4 regions of the Stenotrophomonas sp. STEN063 genome follow, and region 1 is predicted to be linked to each of the others. Evidence: predicted binding sites of a transcription regulator. Region 1 holds the regulator's gene; each other region holds the start of a gene.
The links. The regulator FliA, encoded in region 1, starts transcription of late flagellar genes. The targets are predictions, from matches to a motif close to TAAAGTTTNNCNNNCNNNGGCCGATAA.
Positions count from the first base shown of each region.

Region 2: the regulator FliA is predicted to act here: its motif matches at 2,002-2,028, upstream of AC1VWL_RS14480 (methyl-accepting chemotaxis protein).
Region 3: the regulator FliA is predicted to act here: its motif matches at 2,281-2,307, upstream of AC1VWL_RS00890 (methyl-accepting chemotaxis protein).
Region 4: the regulator FliA is predicted to act here: its motif matches at 1,565-1,591, upstream of motA (flagellar motor stator protein MotA).

Region 1 is NZ_JBXFWF010000001.1:9,158-12,743, forward strand. Features, by position in the region: gene AC1VWL_RS00045 (chemotaxis protein CheA) at 1-772, opposite strand, end outside; gene AC1VWL_RS00050 (protein phosphatase CheZ) at 776-1,396, opposite strand; gene cheY (chemotaxis response regulator CheY) at 1,396-1,788, opposite strand; gene AC1VWL_RS00060 (RNA polymerase sigma factor FliA) at 1,802-2,551, opposite strand; gene AC1VWL_RS00065 (MinD/ParA family ATP-binding protein) at 2,548-3,432, opposite strand; gene flhF (flagellar biosynthesis GTPase FlhF) at 3,419-3,586, opposite strand, start outside.
Region 2 is NZ_JBXFWF010000056.1:18,446-22,031, reverse strand. Features, by position in the region: gene AC1VWL_RS14485 (methyl-accepting chemotaxis protein) at 1-1,738, shown strand, start outside; gene AC1VWL_RS14480 (methyl-accepting chemotaxis protein) at 2,080-3,586, shown strand, end outside.
Region 3 is NZ_JBXFWF010000002.1:10,420-14,005, reverse strand. Features, by position in the region: gene AC1VWL_RS00905 (NUDIX hydrolase) at 3-467, shown strand; gene mnmA (tRNA 2-thiouridine(34) synthase MnmA) at 464-1,585, shown strand; gene hflD (high frequency lysogenization protein HflD) at 1,595-2,209, shown strand; gene AC1VWL_RS00890 (methyl-accepting chemotaxis protein) at 2,336-3,526, shown strand.
Region 4 is NZ_JBXFWF010000094.1:786-4,371, reverse strand. Features, by position in the region: gene AC1VWL_RS18140 (winged helix-turn-helix transcriptional regulator) at 1-185, shown strand, start outside; gene AC1VWL_RS18135 (classical arabinogalactan protein 4) at 373-774, opposite strand; gene msrB (peptide-methionine (R)-S-oxide reductase MsrB) at 898-1,365, shown strand; gene motA (flagellar motor stator protein MotA) at 1,621-2,475, shown strand; gene motB (flagellar motor protein MotB) at 2,486-3,439, shown strand; gene AC1VWL_RS18115 (hypothetical protein) at 3,507-3,586, shown strand, end outside.

The DNA.
Region 1 (3,586 bases):
CGATCAGGTTGACGATGGCGTCCAGCCGCTTGGTGTCCACGCGCACGGTGTGCTCGGGTTCGGCGGCTTTTGCCGCTGCCGGTTTGGCGGCGCCGGCGGCAGCGCGGGGTGCTGCGGTCGGCGGTGCGGCCGGCCTGGGTTTGGCTGGCGCGGTGGGAACGGGCTGGACGGGAACGGCGCCCGGTGCGGCACCGCCGTGCAGCTTGTCCAGCAGGGCTTCGAATTCGTCTTCGTCGATCAGGTCGTCGCCGGACTTTGCCGCAGCGATCGGCTGGGCACCGGGCGTACCGCTGCCGTGCAGTTCGTTGAGCAGGGCTTCGAACTCGTCTTCGCTGATCAGGTCGCTGTCACCCGCAGGCGCAGCGACCGCTTGCACGACTGCGACCACGGGGGCGGCGCCAACATCGAACTGTGCGATAAGCGCAGCAGGTGCATGCTCCGGTTCGGTGCCTGATGACACTGCGTCGAGCATGGCCTGCAGCCAATCCAGCGATTGCTGGGCGGCGTCGAAGTGATGCGCCAGCAGTTCGGCTTTGCCTGCCCGTGCCATGCCCAGGGTTTCTTCGGCGGCGTGGCACAGCTCCACCATCGGATGGATCGCCAGAAAACCGGCGCCACCTTTCAGTGTGTGGAAGCCACGGAACACGGCGTTGAGCTGGTCGCTGTCGTGCGGTGCCTGTTCCAGCGTCACCAGCTGCTCGCCGAGGCGATCCAGGATCTCCTGCGCTTCGATGATGAAGTCAGCGGCGATGTCGTCGGCAAAAGCACTCATGGCTTACAGCCCCAGGTCCGAGAGCAGGTCGTCTGCGTCCACCTGCGACACGGCATGACGGTCCAGGCCATTGACGGCCGGGCCAGCCAGGCCCTGGTTGCGCGCTTCTTCTTCCGGCGGCGGCAGGCCGAGCGCGCCAAAACCTTCATGCACGCGACGGACGATGCCGACCACGCGGCGGATGATCTGCCCGGTCAGGTCCTGGTAGCTCTGGGTCAGCGCTACTTCGGTGAGGTTGTGGCGGATGCGTTCGAGGATCTCGCCCTGTTCGGCATTCAGCCCGTCCGCACGCAGGCGCTCGGTCAGCGCGCGGCATTCTTCGGCCAGATCGAGCGTGCGATGGGTGGCCTGCTCGGTCATCTGCACCACGTGGTCCAGGCGCGCGCAGGCGTCGTCCAGCTCACCGGCTTCGCTGGGCACGCTGGGCAGTTCCCCCAGCGCCTGGCCCAGTTCGCGTGCAAGCCTGCCCAGGCCGGACATCATCGGCTGCGTGCGCAGGGCGGCGAGCGCGTCGATTTCCCGACGCCAGCCAGCCTCATCGCCACTTTCCAATGCTGCCAGTGCGTCCTGCAGGCGCTGCACCAGGGCCGATTTGTCGCTCAATGCTTCCCCGGGCTGGTTCATCAGGCGCTCGCTGCCAGGCGTTCGAAGATCTTGCCGAGCTTCTCTTCCAGGGTCTGCGCGGTGAACGGCTTGATGATGTAGCCGTTCACGCCGCTCTGTGCGGCCTCGATGATCTGCTCGCGCTTGGCCTCGGCGGTAACCATCAGTACCGGCAAGGTCTTGAGCTTGGCATCGTTGCGGATCGCCTTGAGCAGCTCGATGCCGGTCATCACCGGCATGTTCCAGTCGGTGACGACGAAATCGAACGACTGCGTCTGCAGCATCGACAGCGCGGCATGCCCGTCCTCGGCTTCGGCGGTATTGGTGAAGCCCAGATCGCCGAGCAGGTTCTTGACGATGCGGCGCATCGTCGAGAAGTCGTCAACGATCAGGATGCGCATGTTCTTGTTCAAAAGACTTTCCTCTTCATGGTTCTTCGAGCCCGGCGTCGGCCGCCTCGAAAATCTTCAGTCGGCTACGCAGGCGCAGCGTGGCCTGGCCGTGGATCTGACAGACGCGGGATTCGCTCACGCCCAATACCGCGCCGATTTCCTTCAGGTTCAATTCCTGCTCGTAGTACAGCGACAGCACCAGCTGCTCGCGCTCGGGCAACTGGCCGATGGCCTTGCCGAGCTCGGCGCCGAACTGGCTGCGCTCCAATACCTGCTGCGGGTTGGGGCCGCCGGTGCTGGGGGTGTCCAGCTCGCCCTGGTCTTCGATCCGCGACTCCAGGCTCAAGACCTGGCCACGCGAGGCGTCTTCAACCAGTCGCATGTATTCGGGCAACGGCAGCTCCATCGCTTCGGCCACTTCACTGGCGCTGGCCGCACGGCCGCTGCTCTGCTCAAGGCGGCGGATGGTGGCAGCGGCATCGCGGGCGCGGCGGTGCACCGAGCGCGGCACCCAGTCGCCACGGCGGATCTCGTCGATCATCGAGCCGCGGATGCGGATCGAAGCGTAGGTTTCAAACGAAGCGCCCTGTTCGGCGTCATAGCTGCGCGAGGCCTCGATCAGGCCCATCATGCCGGCCTGGATCAGGTCATCGACCTCGACGCTGGCGGGCAGGCGCGCGGCCAGGTGGTGGGCGATGCGGCGTACCAGGTCGGCGTGGCGGGCAATGCAGTCATTGGCCGCGTTGCGCTGGACCTCACGGTATTGGGCGGCTGCATTGTTCATGCCTTCACCTTCTGCTGGATGATGCGTTCCAGGAAGAACTCAACGCCGCCGCGCGGGGCGGTTGGGGCTTGCCAGCGCGCGGTGCGACGGGCGATTTCGTTGATGGCCAGCGAGGCTGGCGCGGAAGGATAGAGCTTGACCACCGGCTGCTGGCGCTGCACCGACAGGCGCAGCCAGTCGTCCTGCGGTACGCAGCCCAGGTAGTTCAGGGAGACATCGATCAGGAACTTCTCGCAGACCCGCACCAGCTTTTCGTACAGGGCGCGGCCTTCGTTCGGGTCGCGCACCATGTTGGCGACGACCTGGATGCGGTCCACGCCGCGCTCGCGCGAGAGTACCTTGATCAATGCGTAGGCATCGGTGATCGAGGCCGGTTCGTCGCAGACCACCACCACGGTGTCCTGGGCGGCCTGGCAGAAGGTCAGCACGCTGTCGGTGATGCCGGCGGCGGTGTCGATGATCATCACATCGAGCTCGCGCTCCAGCTCGGAGAACACATTGACCAGGCCGACGTGTTCGGCCGGCTGCAGCTCGGCCATGTGCCGGCGGCCCGAGGCGGCGGGCACGACCAGCACGCCGTTCGGGCCTTCGATGATGACTTCTTCCAGCGTAGCGCGTCCGGCGACCAGGTCGGCCAGGGTGTGCTTGGGCTGCAGGCCCAGCACCACGTCGATGTTGGCCAGGCCCAGGTCGGCGTCGAGCAGCAGGGTACGTTTGCCCATGCCTGCCAGTGCCACGGCCAGGTTGGCCGAGACATTGGTTTTACCTACACCGCCCTTGCCGCCAGTGACCGCGATGGTGCGTACCGGGCCGGCTGGTTCGTGCCGGGTTGCCGACAGCGGGAAGGTGTTGGTCAGCTTGGCGTACTCACGCGACTGCATTGTTCAACTCCGTGTTGCAGGGCATATCGGCCGCGCGGCGCAAATCTTCAAGGCGGAGTACAAGATTTGCGGCAGAGGCCCGATAAAGGTCTTCCGGGACGTCCTGGCCGTCGGTCACCCAGGTGATCGGCAGGCGGTGATCGACCGCCACCGA
Region 2 (3,586 bases), on a different contig from region 1:
CCGCTCGCTGGTTGCCACCATCCGTGGCGCCGTGGACGTGGCCAATGAAGTCGCCAGCGGCAAGCTGGATGGTTCCATCGACGTCTCGCGTGCCGACGAAGTTGGCGATCTGCTGCGCGCCATGCAGCGCATGCAGCGCGACCTGCGCGAACGCATCGACCGCGACCAGATCATCGCCAGCGAGAACCTGCGCATCCGTACCGCGCTGGACTATTCGTCCACCGGCGTGTTCCTGACCAACAACGACCTCGAGATCGTCTACGCCAACCGCGCCCTGCTCGACAAGCTCAGCGAGCACCACGAGGAAATCAGCAGCGCACTGACCGACTTCGACGCCAGCCAGCCACTGGTCGGCCAGCCGGTCACCGTACTCGAGCACCGTGGCGAGGTTGACGGCAAGGTGATGGAAGGCCTCGAGAAGAACGGCGTATTCAAGCGTGAAATGCGCTTTGGCGAAGCCGAGTTCGCACAGACCATTTCGGTGATCCGTGACGACAACAATGTACCGGTTGGCCACGTTGTCGAATGGCGCGATCGCAGCACCGAGGCCCAGGTCGAGAAGGAAGTGGCGCGCATCATGGAAGCCGCCGCTGCTGGCGACCTCAGCGGCCGCATCGGCACCGCCGACAAGGACGGCTTCTTCCTGCAGCTGGCCGAGCAGATCAACAGCCTGCTGGACGCCAATGCCAGCAGCCTGGAGCAGATCTCGGCACTGTTGTCTGCGCTCTCGCGCGGCGACCTGACCGTGCGCATGCACGGCGAGTACCAAGGCGTGTTCGCCACCATGCGTGACGACGCCAACGCCACCGCCGAACAGCTGACCGGCATTGTTGGCCGCATCAAGCAGTCCTCGGTGTCGATCAACTCGTCCGCCAGCGAAATTGCCGCCGGTAACAACGACCTGTCGCGTCGTACCGAGCAGCAGGCCGCCAACCTGGAAGAAACCGCAGCATCGATGGAGGAATTGACCTCCACCGTGCGCCAGAACGCAGAATCGGCACGCCAGGCCAACCAGCTCGCCATCGGCGCCGCCTCGGTGGCCTCGCAGGGCGGTGAAGTGGTCAGCCAGGTGGTCACCACCATGACCCAGATCGAACAGTCCTCGCGCAAGATTGCCGAGATCATCTCGGTGATCGACGGCATCGCCTTCCAGACCAATATCCTGGCCTTGAACGCTGCGGTGGAAGCCGCACGTGCCGGTGAACAGGGCCGCGGCTTTGCCGTGGTGGCGTCGGAAGTTCGCACGCTGGCCCAGCGCTCTGCCGGCGCCGCCAAGGAGATCAAGGGCCTGATCGATGACTCCGTCGGCAAGGTCGCTGACGGCTCGGCACTGGTCCGCAAGGCCGGCACCACCATGGGCGAGATCGTCGCCTCGGTGCAGCGCGTGACCGACATCATGGCTGAGATCTCCGCTGCCTCGCAGGAACAGTCGGCCGGCATCGAGCAGGTCAACCAGACCATCGTGCAGATGGACGAAACCACCCAGCAGAACGCCGCATTGGTCGAAGAAGCCACCGCGTCGGCCCGCTCTATGGAAGAACAGGCCGCGCATCTGGCCAACGTGGTATCCGTTTTCCAGCTGGAAGAAGGCGCCGCTGTCACCAGCAGCCCGGCTTCCGCACGTGAACCGGCACCCCGCCCCGCCGTCCAGGCAGCAGCACCGGCACCTCGCCGTCGCGCAGCCGCTGCCCGCACCGCAGTAGCCGAACTGGCTGACTCGGATTGGCAGGAGTTCTAAGCGACACCAGCGTTGGCTGTGCTGACAACGCAGCCAAGCCAAGCAATTGAACCACCCGAAATCCGATGCCAGTCCCTGGCATCGGATTTTTTTTTGGAGCGGCGTAAGCCGCGAAGCTGGCACACCTTAGGTCGAGGCGGCACCAACGACTGCAAGCACCACCAGCTTCGCTGGCTTACGCCGCTCCCACAACCGAATACACGTCCCTTCTTCGCATACGTGAACAGATCGACTGCTTTGGCAGGCGTACCTCTTCAGGCCGCTCAACTCGTGCCCTTCGCGGCCGATAAACCGGTATCCCCTCACGCAGCGCTGATACCGCAAGGTAACCAGCGGATTCGATGACTATCTTCTCGCTCTGGAACAACTACATTTCCAACATCTCCGTCAGGCGCAAGCTGAACCTGCTGACGGTCCTGATCGTGATCGGTGTGATCACGCTGGCGGTCATCGCTGCCCGCATGCAGTACCTGGATCTGTACGAAACCCGCAAGGCTGCGCTGCGTGCCCAGGTGGAAATGAGCTACGGCGTTCTTGACCACTACGCCAAGGAAGCGGAAACCGGCGCGATGCCGCTCGCTGACGCACAGAAGTACGCGATGGCCGCGCTGCAGAAGATGCGTTCCGACGCTGACGTCAACTACTTCAACATCTACGACACCAAGTACGTGTTGCTGATGCATCCGTTCCGTGCTGACCTGGTCGGCAAGGACATGAAGGACTTCCGTGGCGAGGACGGCGTCCGCGTCTACTACGACCAGGTCGAAGCCGCACGCAAGGGTGGCGGCTATGTCGCCTATAGCTGGGCCAAGCCGGGCAAGGATGGTGTGGTTGGCAAGCTTGCTTATGCAGGCATGTACAAACCGTGGAACTGGGTGGTCTCCAGCGGCGTCTACATGGACGATCTGCAAGGCCAGGCCCTGAAGTTCACCGCAATCATGACGGTGGCCGGTGGTGTGTTGGTGCTGCTGGTGCTGGCCTTGAGCTGGATCATCGGCAACCGCATCGTGCTGCCACTGCGCAATGCCACGGCCGTGGCAACCGCCATCGCCAAGGGGCGCATGGACAACCACATCGCTGCCCCCAGCAAGGACGAAACCGGCCAATTGCTCAGCAGCATGTCGCATATGCAGGACCAGCTGCGGGCGGTGATTGGCGCGCAGGCCGAGATGGCTCGCCAGCATGACGCCGGCATGATCGGCTACCGCATCGACGCCAGCCGCTTCCCCGGCGATTACGGGGTGATGGTTGAAGAGACCAATGTGCTGGTCAGCAACCATATCGACGTCAAGATGCAGGTGATCGCACTGGCGCAGCGCTATGCGGTCGGTGACCTCAGCCAGGACATGCCGCTGCTGCCCGGCGACAAGCGCGTCATCACCGACACCATGGCCGCAATCAAGACCAACCTCGCCGCCATCAACAGCGAGATCAAGCGCCTGGGCAGCGCAGCTGCTGCCGGTGACTTCAGCCAGCGCGGCGATGAAGACCGCTTCGAGCACGACTTCCAGGCGATGGTGCGTGCCCTGAACACCATGATGCAGGTCAGCGACGACAATCTGGGCGAAGTGTCGCGCCTGCTGCAGGCACTTGCCGATGGCGACCTCACCGTCAAGCTCAGCGGCGACGCTCAGGGCGTCTTCGCCAGCATGCGTGAAGACGCCAACAGCACCGTCTCCCAGCTGGCCGGCATCGTCTCCGGGATCCAGCAGTCTGCCGCCAGCATCAATCTGGCCGCCGGCGAGATTGCCACCGGAAATGCCGATCTCTCGCGCCGCACCGAAATGCAGGCTGCCAACCTCGAGGAAACCGCGGCTTCGATGGAGGAACTGACCTCCACCGTCCGCC
Region 3 (3,586 bases), on a different contig from region 1:
GCGTGAATGCACTGCAGTCCCAGCGATGGGCGCCACATGTGACCGTGGCCACCGTGGTCTCCCGCGCAGGGCAACTGCTGCTGGTGGAAGAAGAAAAGAACGGCCGGCGGGTATTGAACCAGCCGGCCGGCCATCTCGAGCCAGGCGAGAGCCTGCTCGAGGCGGCCGTGCGTGAAACCCGCGAGGAGACCGGCTGGGACGTGCACCTGACCGGCTTCATCGGCAGTTATCAATGGACGGCCGTCGACGGCACGCCGTTCCTGCGCTTTGCCTTCTCCGCCGAACCGCTGCAGCACCACCCGCAGCAGGCGTTGGATACCGGCATCGTGCAGGCGCTGTGGATGAGCCCGGTAGCCCTGCAGGCCGATATGGCGCGGCTGCGCAGCCCGCTGGTCTGGCATACGATTTCCGACTGGCTGGCCGGGCAGCGCTACCCGCTTTCGATTGTGCGACAGGTGGCACCGTGAGCAATCCCAACATCGTGGTGGGCGTCTCCGGCGGCGTGGATTCGTCGGTGGCAGCACTTACCCTGGTCCAGCAAGGCCTGGATGTCGCCGGTCTGTTCATGCAGAACTGGGCCGACGATGGCAGCGGCCATTGCCGTGCCGAAGATGATCGCCGCGACGCCGTGGCGGTCTGCGGCCGGCTCGACATCCCGTTCCACTTCCGCGATTTCTCCAGCGAATACTGGCAGGGTGTGTTCGAGCATTTCCTGGCCGAATATGCGGCTGGCCGCACGCCCAACCCGGATGTGCTGTGCAACCGCGAGGTCAAGTTCAAGCACTTCCTGGACGCCGCGCGCGAGCTGGGCGCCGAGCGCATCGCCACCGGTCACTATGCCCAGGTCGACCACTCCGGCGGCCGCTGGCGCCTGCTGCGCGGCGCCGATCGCGGCAAGGACCAGAGCTATTTCCTGCACCAGCTGGGCCAGACCCAGCTGGCAGCCACCCTGTTCCCGATCGGGCACATGGAGAAGAGCGAGCTGCGCCGCATCGCCCGTGACGCCGGCCTGCCCACCCATGCCAAGAAGGATTCGACGGGTATCTGCTTCATCGGCGAACGCGATTTCCGCGAATTCCTTGGCCAGTACCTGCCAGCCCGCGAGGGCGAGATCCACGACCCCGACGGCCAGCTGATCGCCCGTCACCCCGGCGTGTTCTATTTCACCCTTGGCCAGCGCGAAGGCCTGAACATCGGCGGCGTGCGTGGGCGCCCGGCAGCACCATGGTTCGTGGTCGGCAAGGACGTGGCCCGCAACATCCTGTACGTCGACCAGGGCCATGACAGCCCCTGGTTGCAGTCCAACTGGCTGCGCAGCGAAACCATGCACTGGATTGCCGGTGCCCCACCCGCCCGTGAATTCGATTGCACCGCGCAGACCCGCTACCGCCAACCGGACGAAGCCTGCACCGTGAAGGTACGTGATGACGGTACGCTGGACGTGCATTTCGCACGCCCGCAACGCGCCGTCACCCCCGGCCAGTCGCTGGTGTTGTACGACGGCATGGAATGCCTGGGCGGCGCGGTGATCGCCGCCACCGATGCACCCCTGGAGCGCCGTTTGGCCGCCCCTGTTTCCCCTTGAGAGATGACCATGACCTTTTCCATCGATGACCGCGTACTTGCCCTGGCTGGCATTGCCCAGGCCTTGCAGCAGGTCCGCCGCATCGCAGAAACCGGCCATTCGGAGAGCGCCGTGGTGCGTACCGCAATGGACAGCGTAATGCGTATTGATGCCAGCTCGCCCGCTGCCGTGTATGGCAGTGCCAACCAGGTGGAACCCGGACTGCGCCTGCTGCGCGACTACTTCCGCAACCAGGGCAAGGACGACCTGCTGCCGCGGCTCGCGCTGTCGGTGATGCAGCTGGAACGTCGTTTCGTGCGCGAAGGCGCCACGGTCGACAAGGTGGAAGCCGGCATCGAGCGCGCCGCCGGCATTGCCCGCGAGCGCGGCGACAGCTGCCACCCGGACGTACTGAGCGCGATGGGCGCGCTGTATGCGGACACCATCAGCCAGCTCAAGCCGAAGATCATGGTGCAGGGCAACCCGCATTACCTGGGCCAGGCGATGGTGGTGTCGGAGATCCGGGCGCTGCTGCTGGCCGCGGTACGCTCGGCGGTGCTGTGGCGCCAGCTTGGCGGCGCTTACTGGGATTTCCTGTTCTCGCGCAAGTCCATGCTCGAAGCCATCGAGCGCCGTCTGCGCTGATTTTCAAGGCCCGCAATCGCATGGGTTGCGGGCCTGCATCGCAAAACCTCCCGGGATTCACCTCTGTGGGCTAAAGACACCCTGCCCACTGCCGATACTGCATTCGTGACTCTCCCGAGAACGTCCATGTATTCACGTATTGCAATCCGTTTGGCAGCCCCGCTTGTCCTCACCCTTCTGGTTGTGGTCGCTGCCGCCCTGTCCTGGCCCTCCGCGGCCCTGTGGGCGATCCTGACCACCATGGTGCTGAGCTGGCTGGTGTTTGCCTGGTGGAGCGTGCATTCGCAAAGCAAGCGCTCGCCTGAGCACGCCAAGGTGCTGAAAGAGCAGGACCAGCTGCTCAACGAACTGCGCAGCTTTGTCAGCAACGAAATCGATGGTTCGCGCAGCGAGATCGAGCGCGCCCGCGAGCTGATCCGGCAGGCCGTCGGCGGCTTGGGCGGCAGCTTCGATGCGATGAGCCGCAAGTCGCGCCAGCAGAGCCAGGCATTGGCCCGCATCGTTGACCGCGCCGGTGATGAAGGTGGCGGCGGTGTCGACGTGGCCCGCTTCGCCCAGAATGCCAGCCACCAGATGGAACAGCTGGTGGAAGCACTTGAGCAGGTCAGCGGCCAGAGCAGCAACACCGTGCAGCACATCGACCAGATGGCACAGCACCTGGATGGCATCTTCGCCCTGCTCGAAGACGTCAAGTCGATCGCCGACCAGACCAACCTGCTGGCCTTGAATGCCGCCATCGAAGCCGCGCGTGCCGGTGAAGCCGGTCGTGGCTTCGCCGTGGTGGCCGACGAGGTGCGCAACCTCTCCGAGCGCTCCACCACCTTCAACGAGCAGATCCGCAAGTTGGCCCACAGCTCCAAGGACGCGATTGCCAAGGTGCGTGAAACCGTCACCCACATGGCCTCACGCGACATGGACCGGTCCCGCGAAGCCCGCCACGAAGCGGCATCGATGCTGGACAGCGTTGCCGCCATCAACGCCTCGCTGGGTGATGGCATGCGCGAGATCTCCGAATGCGGCCGTGCCATCGACGGCAGCGTCGCCGAAGCCGTGCGCGCCCTGCAGTTCGAGGACATCGCCACCCAGGCCCTGGGCGGCGTGCACACCCATCTTGACCGTCTTGGCGCGATCAACCGCGAAGCCGTGGCGCTGCAGGAACTGCTGCACCGTAACGGCGGCGTCTTCGATGGCGAGATGGTCAGCGCACTGCAGCGCACCGGCAACCGCCTGCGCGAAATGCGCGTGGAATGGGAACGCCCGCCGCACAAGCCGGTGTCCCAGCAGAGCATGGGCGCTGGCACGGTAGAGTTGTTCTGATTTCGCACTGCTCCATCCCCGCACCCGAGCCCCGGCCCTTGGCCGGGGCTTTGCTGTTGC
Region 4 (3,586 bases), on a different contig from region 1:
TACTGGAATGCCATTTGATGTCCGGCGATTTCGATTACCTGCTCAAGGCACGCATCAACGAAATGGCCTCCTACCGCAAGTTGCTCGGCAGCACCCTGCTGACCTTGCCGCACGTACGCGAATCCAAAAGCTACATCGTGATGGAGGAAGTAAAAGAAACCCTCTGCCTGCCAATAGCAGAGTAGTGCCGAGCCGTACGCCCCTCCCTTTGGCCGCAGGCCAAGGGGGTGAAGAGGGCCTGCTTGCACGCCACCGGCGTGCGGCCTGATGAACGACCGAAGGCCATGCCTTCGGGCCGGGCGGGTTGGGGAGGGATAGCTTTTGGCTTTGGCTTGGAATGCCTCCTGCCGAGCATGGCTCGGCACTACAGGGTCAGCGCGCACCGGCCGGCGGCGGCACTACCTGTTGCCCCACACCGCTGGGCACGGTGTCGTAATAGCGATTGGTGCGGGTATCCAATACCCGGCCGGGGCTGGTCTGCCGCATATGCGGCGCTGGCTGTCCCTTGCTGTCGTAGATCGGACGCGCGGTCTGCGCTGGCTGGCTGATCGGCTTTGCCTTCGGCGTCGGTTTGGGCTTGGTGACCGGCTGTGGCGGCAATGGCCGCGCATCCTCCTGGCGCTGGTCGGATGGCACCGTTGTCGACGGCCGCGACGGCGGCGGCAGCGTCACCGGCCGGGTTGCAGTCGGCGACGGTGGCTGCTGTAGCTGCGCCTGCGCCGAGAGCGGTGCGATCGCCAGCACTGCCAGCGCCAGATATGTCATCCGTTTCATCGACATCTCCCGTTGCTCGACCAGCCGAGCATGCGCCGACACGGCTGGCGCCACCATGAATGCGCCCTTGGACTGGCCACTGCCCGCCCCTACCATTGATACCTGCCCCACGGATGCCGCGCCATGACCGCCTTCGACCTGACCCCTCCCAGCACCACCCAACGTGATGCCCTGATCGCCGGGCTCAGCAGCGAAGAACAGCGCGTGCTGCTGCATCACGGCACCGAGGCACCGTTCTGCGGCGTGTTCCTGGATAACAAGCGTGACGGCGTGTACTGCTGCCGCCTGTGCGCGCTGCCGCTGTTCCGTTCCAGCACCAAGTTCGACTCGGGCACCGGTTGGCCGAGCTTCTTCGCACCGTTCGATCCGGCCCATGTGCGCGAGATCCGCGACATCAGCCACGGCATGATCCGCACCGAGATCGTCTGCGCACGCTGTGGCAGCCATCTTGGCCATGTATTCCCGGACGGCCCGCCGCCGACCTTTGAACGGCATTGCCTGAACTCAGTGTCGCTGGGCTTTGTCGAGAACGGCCAGCCGTACCCGGACCCGCTGCAGCGTGGCGGAGCCGAGGCACAGCCCGCAGCGTAAGCAAGCGCGTCACCTGTAGTGCCGAGCCATGCTCGGCAGGGGCTCTACTAGTAAAGCCTCAGCCGAACATGGCTCGGCTCTACAGAACAGCATTACCTGTAAAGCCTCAGCCGAGCATGGCTCGGCTCTACAGAGCAGCATTACCGGTAAAGCGTCAGCCGAGCATGGCCCGGCTCTACAGGGGCTGCTGCGCTCAGCCTACAGATTTTCCGCTGACGGCCGACAACGGGATATCCCCTCCCCTTGTCTGCCCCCATGCTTATCATCGTCGGCCTGCTCGTTGTCATTTTCGCTGTCCTGGGCGGCTACGTCGGTGCGCACGGGCGCCTGGCCGCGCTGTGGCAGCCCTACGAACTGGTCATCATCGGTGGTGCCGCCCTCGGTGCTTTCCTGATCGCCACGCCGCTCAAGACCGTCAAGCAGACCCTGCGGGCAACCGTCAGCGTGTTCAAAGGCCCGCAGTACAAGCGCCAGGACTACCTGGACGTGCTCAGCCTGCTCTACGAACTGCTCAACAAGGCGCGCCGTGAAGGCTTCATGGCGCTGGAAGACCACGTCGAGAATCCGCAGGACAGCGCGGTGTTCGCCAACTACCCGAAGGTGCTGGCCGACCACCATCTGCTCGACTTCATCACCGACTGCCTGCGCCTGATGATCGGCTCCAACATCGAGCCGCATGAGCTGGAACCGCTGCTGGAGCTGGAGCTGGAAAAGCACCACCACGAGGCGATGGAACCGGCCCACGTGCTCAACAAGGTCGCCGATGGCCTGCCTGGGTTCGGCATCGTCGCCGCGGTGCTGGGCATCGTCATCACCATGGGCTCGATCGGCGGAGACATCAAGGAAGTGGGCGCGCACGTGGCTGGCGCGCTGGTTGGTACCTTCCTCGGCATCCTGCTCGGCTACGGCTTCGTCGGCCCGCTGGCCGCGGCGATGGAGGCACGCGCCGAACAGGACGCCCGCATCTATGAATCGGTGAAGACCGCACTGCTGGCCTGCCTGCGTGGCTACAACCCGAAGATCGCGCTGGAGTTCGCCCGCAAGACCGTGCCCTCGGCACTGCGGCCGGGTTTCAGCGAGTTCGAACAGCACCTGAAGTCGGTCAAGTAAGGCGCGCGCCATGACCGAGAGCAAACCCACGGTAATCGTTCGCCGGGTGAAGAAAATCCAGGGTGGCGGCCACCACGGCGGTTCGTGGAAGGTGGCCTACGCCGACTTCGTCACCGCGATGATGGCCTTCTTCCTGGTGCTGTGGCTGATGGCCGCCACCACCAAGCCCGAGCGCGCGGCGATCTCCGAGTACTTCCGCAACCCCAGCCCCTTGAGTGGCACCAGCAGCACGCCGGCTCCGGGCATGGCCGGCCCCGGCGGCGCCAGCACCTCGATGATCAAGCTCGGTGGCGCCACCGATGTCTCGCGCGGCAACAGCAATGACCCGTTCCAGAACCAGCAGGAAGCGGTGCCCACGCCGGTGCAGGAGCGCGAGCGCGACAAGCAGCGGCTGGAAGCACTGAAGCAGGAGCTGCAGGAAGCGATCAGCAAGAGCCAGGCGCTGGAGCCGTTCAAGGACCAGCTGCTGCTGGACATCACCCCGGAAGGCCTGCGCATCCAGATCGTGGACAAGCAGAACCGGCCGATGTTCGACCTCGGCAGCGCGCGCCTGATGCCGTATACGCAGACCATCCTGGTGGAGCTGTCGCGCTACATCAACCAGGTGCCCAACCACATCAGCCTCACCGGCCATACCGACACCACCGCCTATTCCACCCAGCTGGGTTACGGCAACTGGGAGCTGAGTGCAGACCGCGCCAATGCCGCACGGCGTGCGCTGCTGGAAGGCGGCATGGACCCGGCCAAGGTGGCGCGGGTGGTCGGGTTGGCGTCCTCGGTGCTGTTCGACAAGGCCAATCCACAGAACCCGATCAACCGCCGCATCAGCATCGTGGTGATGAGCCAGGAAGCCGAGGCGGCAGCACTGAACCAGGCCGACAGCCTGCCGGTGCCGGTGACCGCCGTCGTCCCGGCAGCCACTGCAGCGGCCCCGGCTGATGGCGTCAGCGACGGCCCCGGCTGAGCCCTGTTCCGGCAGCAGGGGCCCGCTGCGCCTACAATGGGCATCGTTTTCCTTTTAGCCGAACAACATGTCCAAGCTCTCCAAAGCCAAGCGCGACAAGCGCAAGAAGCAGGCCCCGCGCCGCCCGTTCGCCCGCCTGAACGCCCA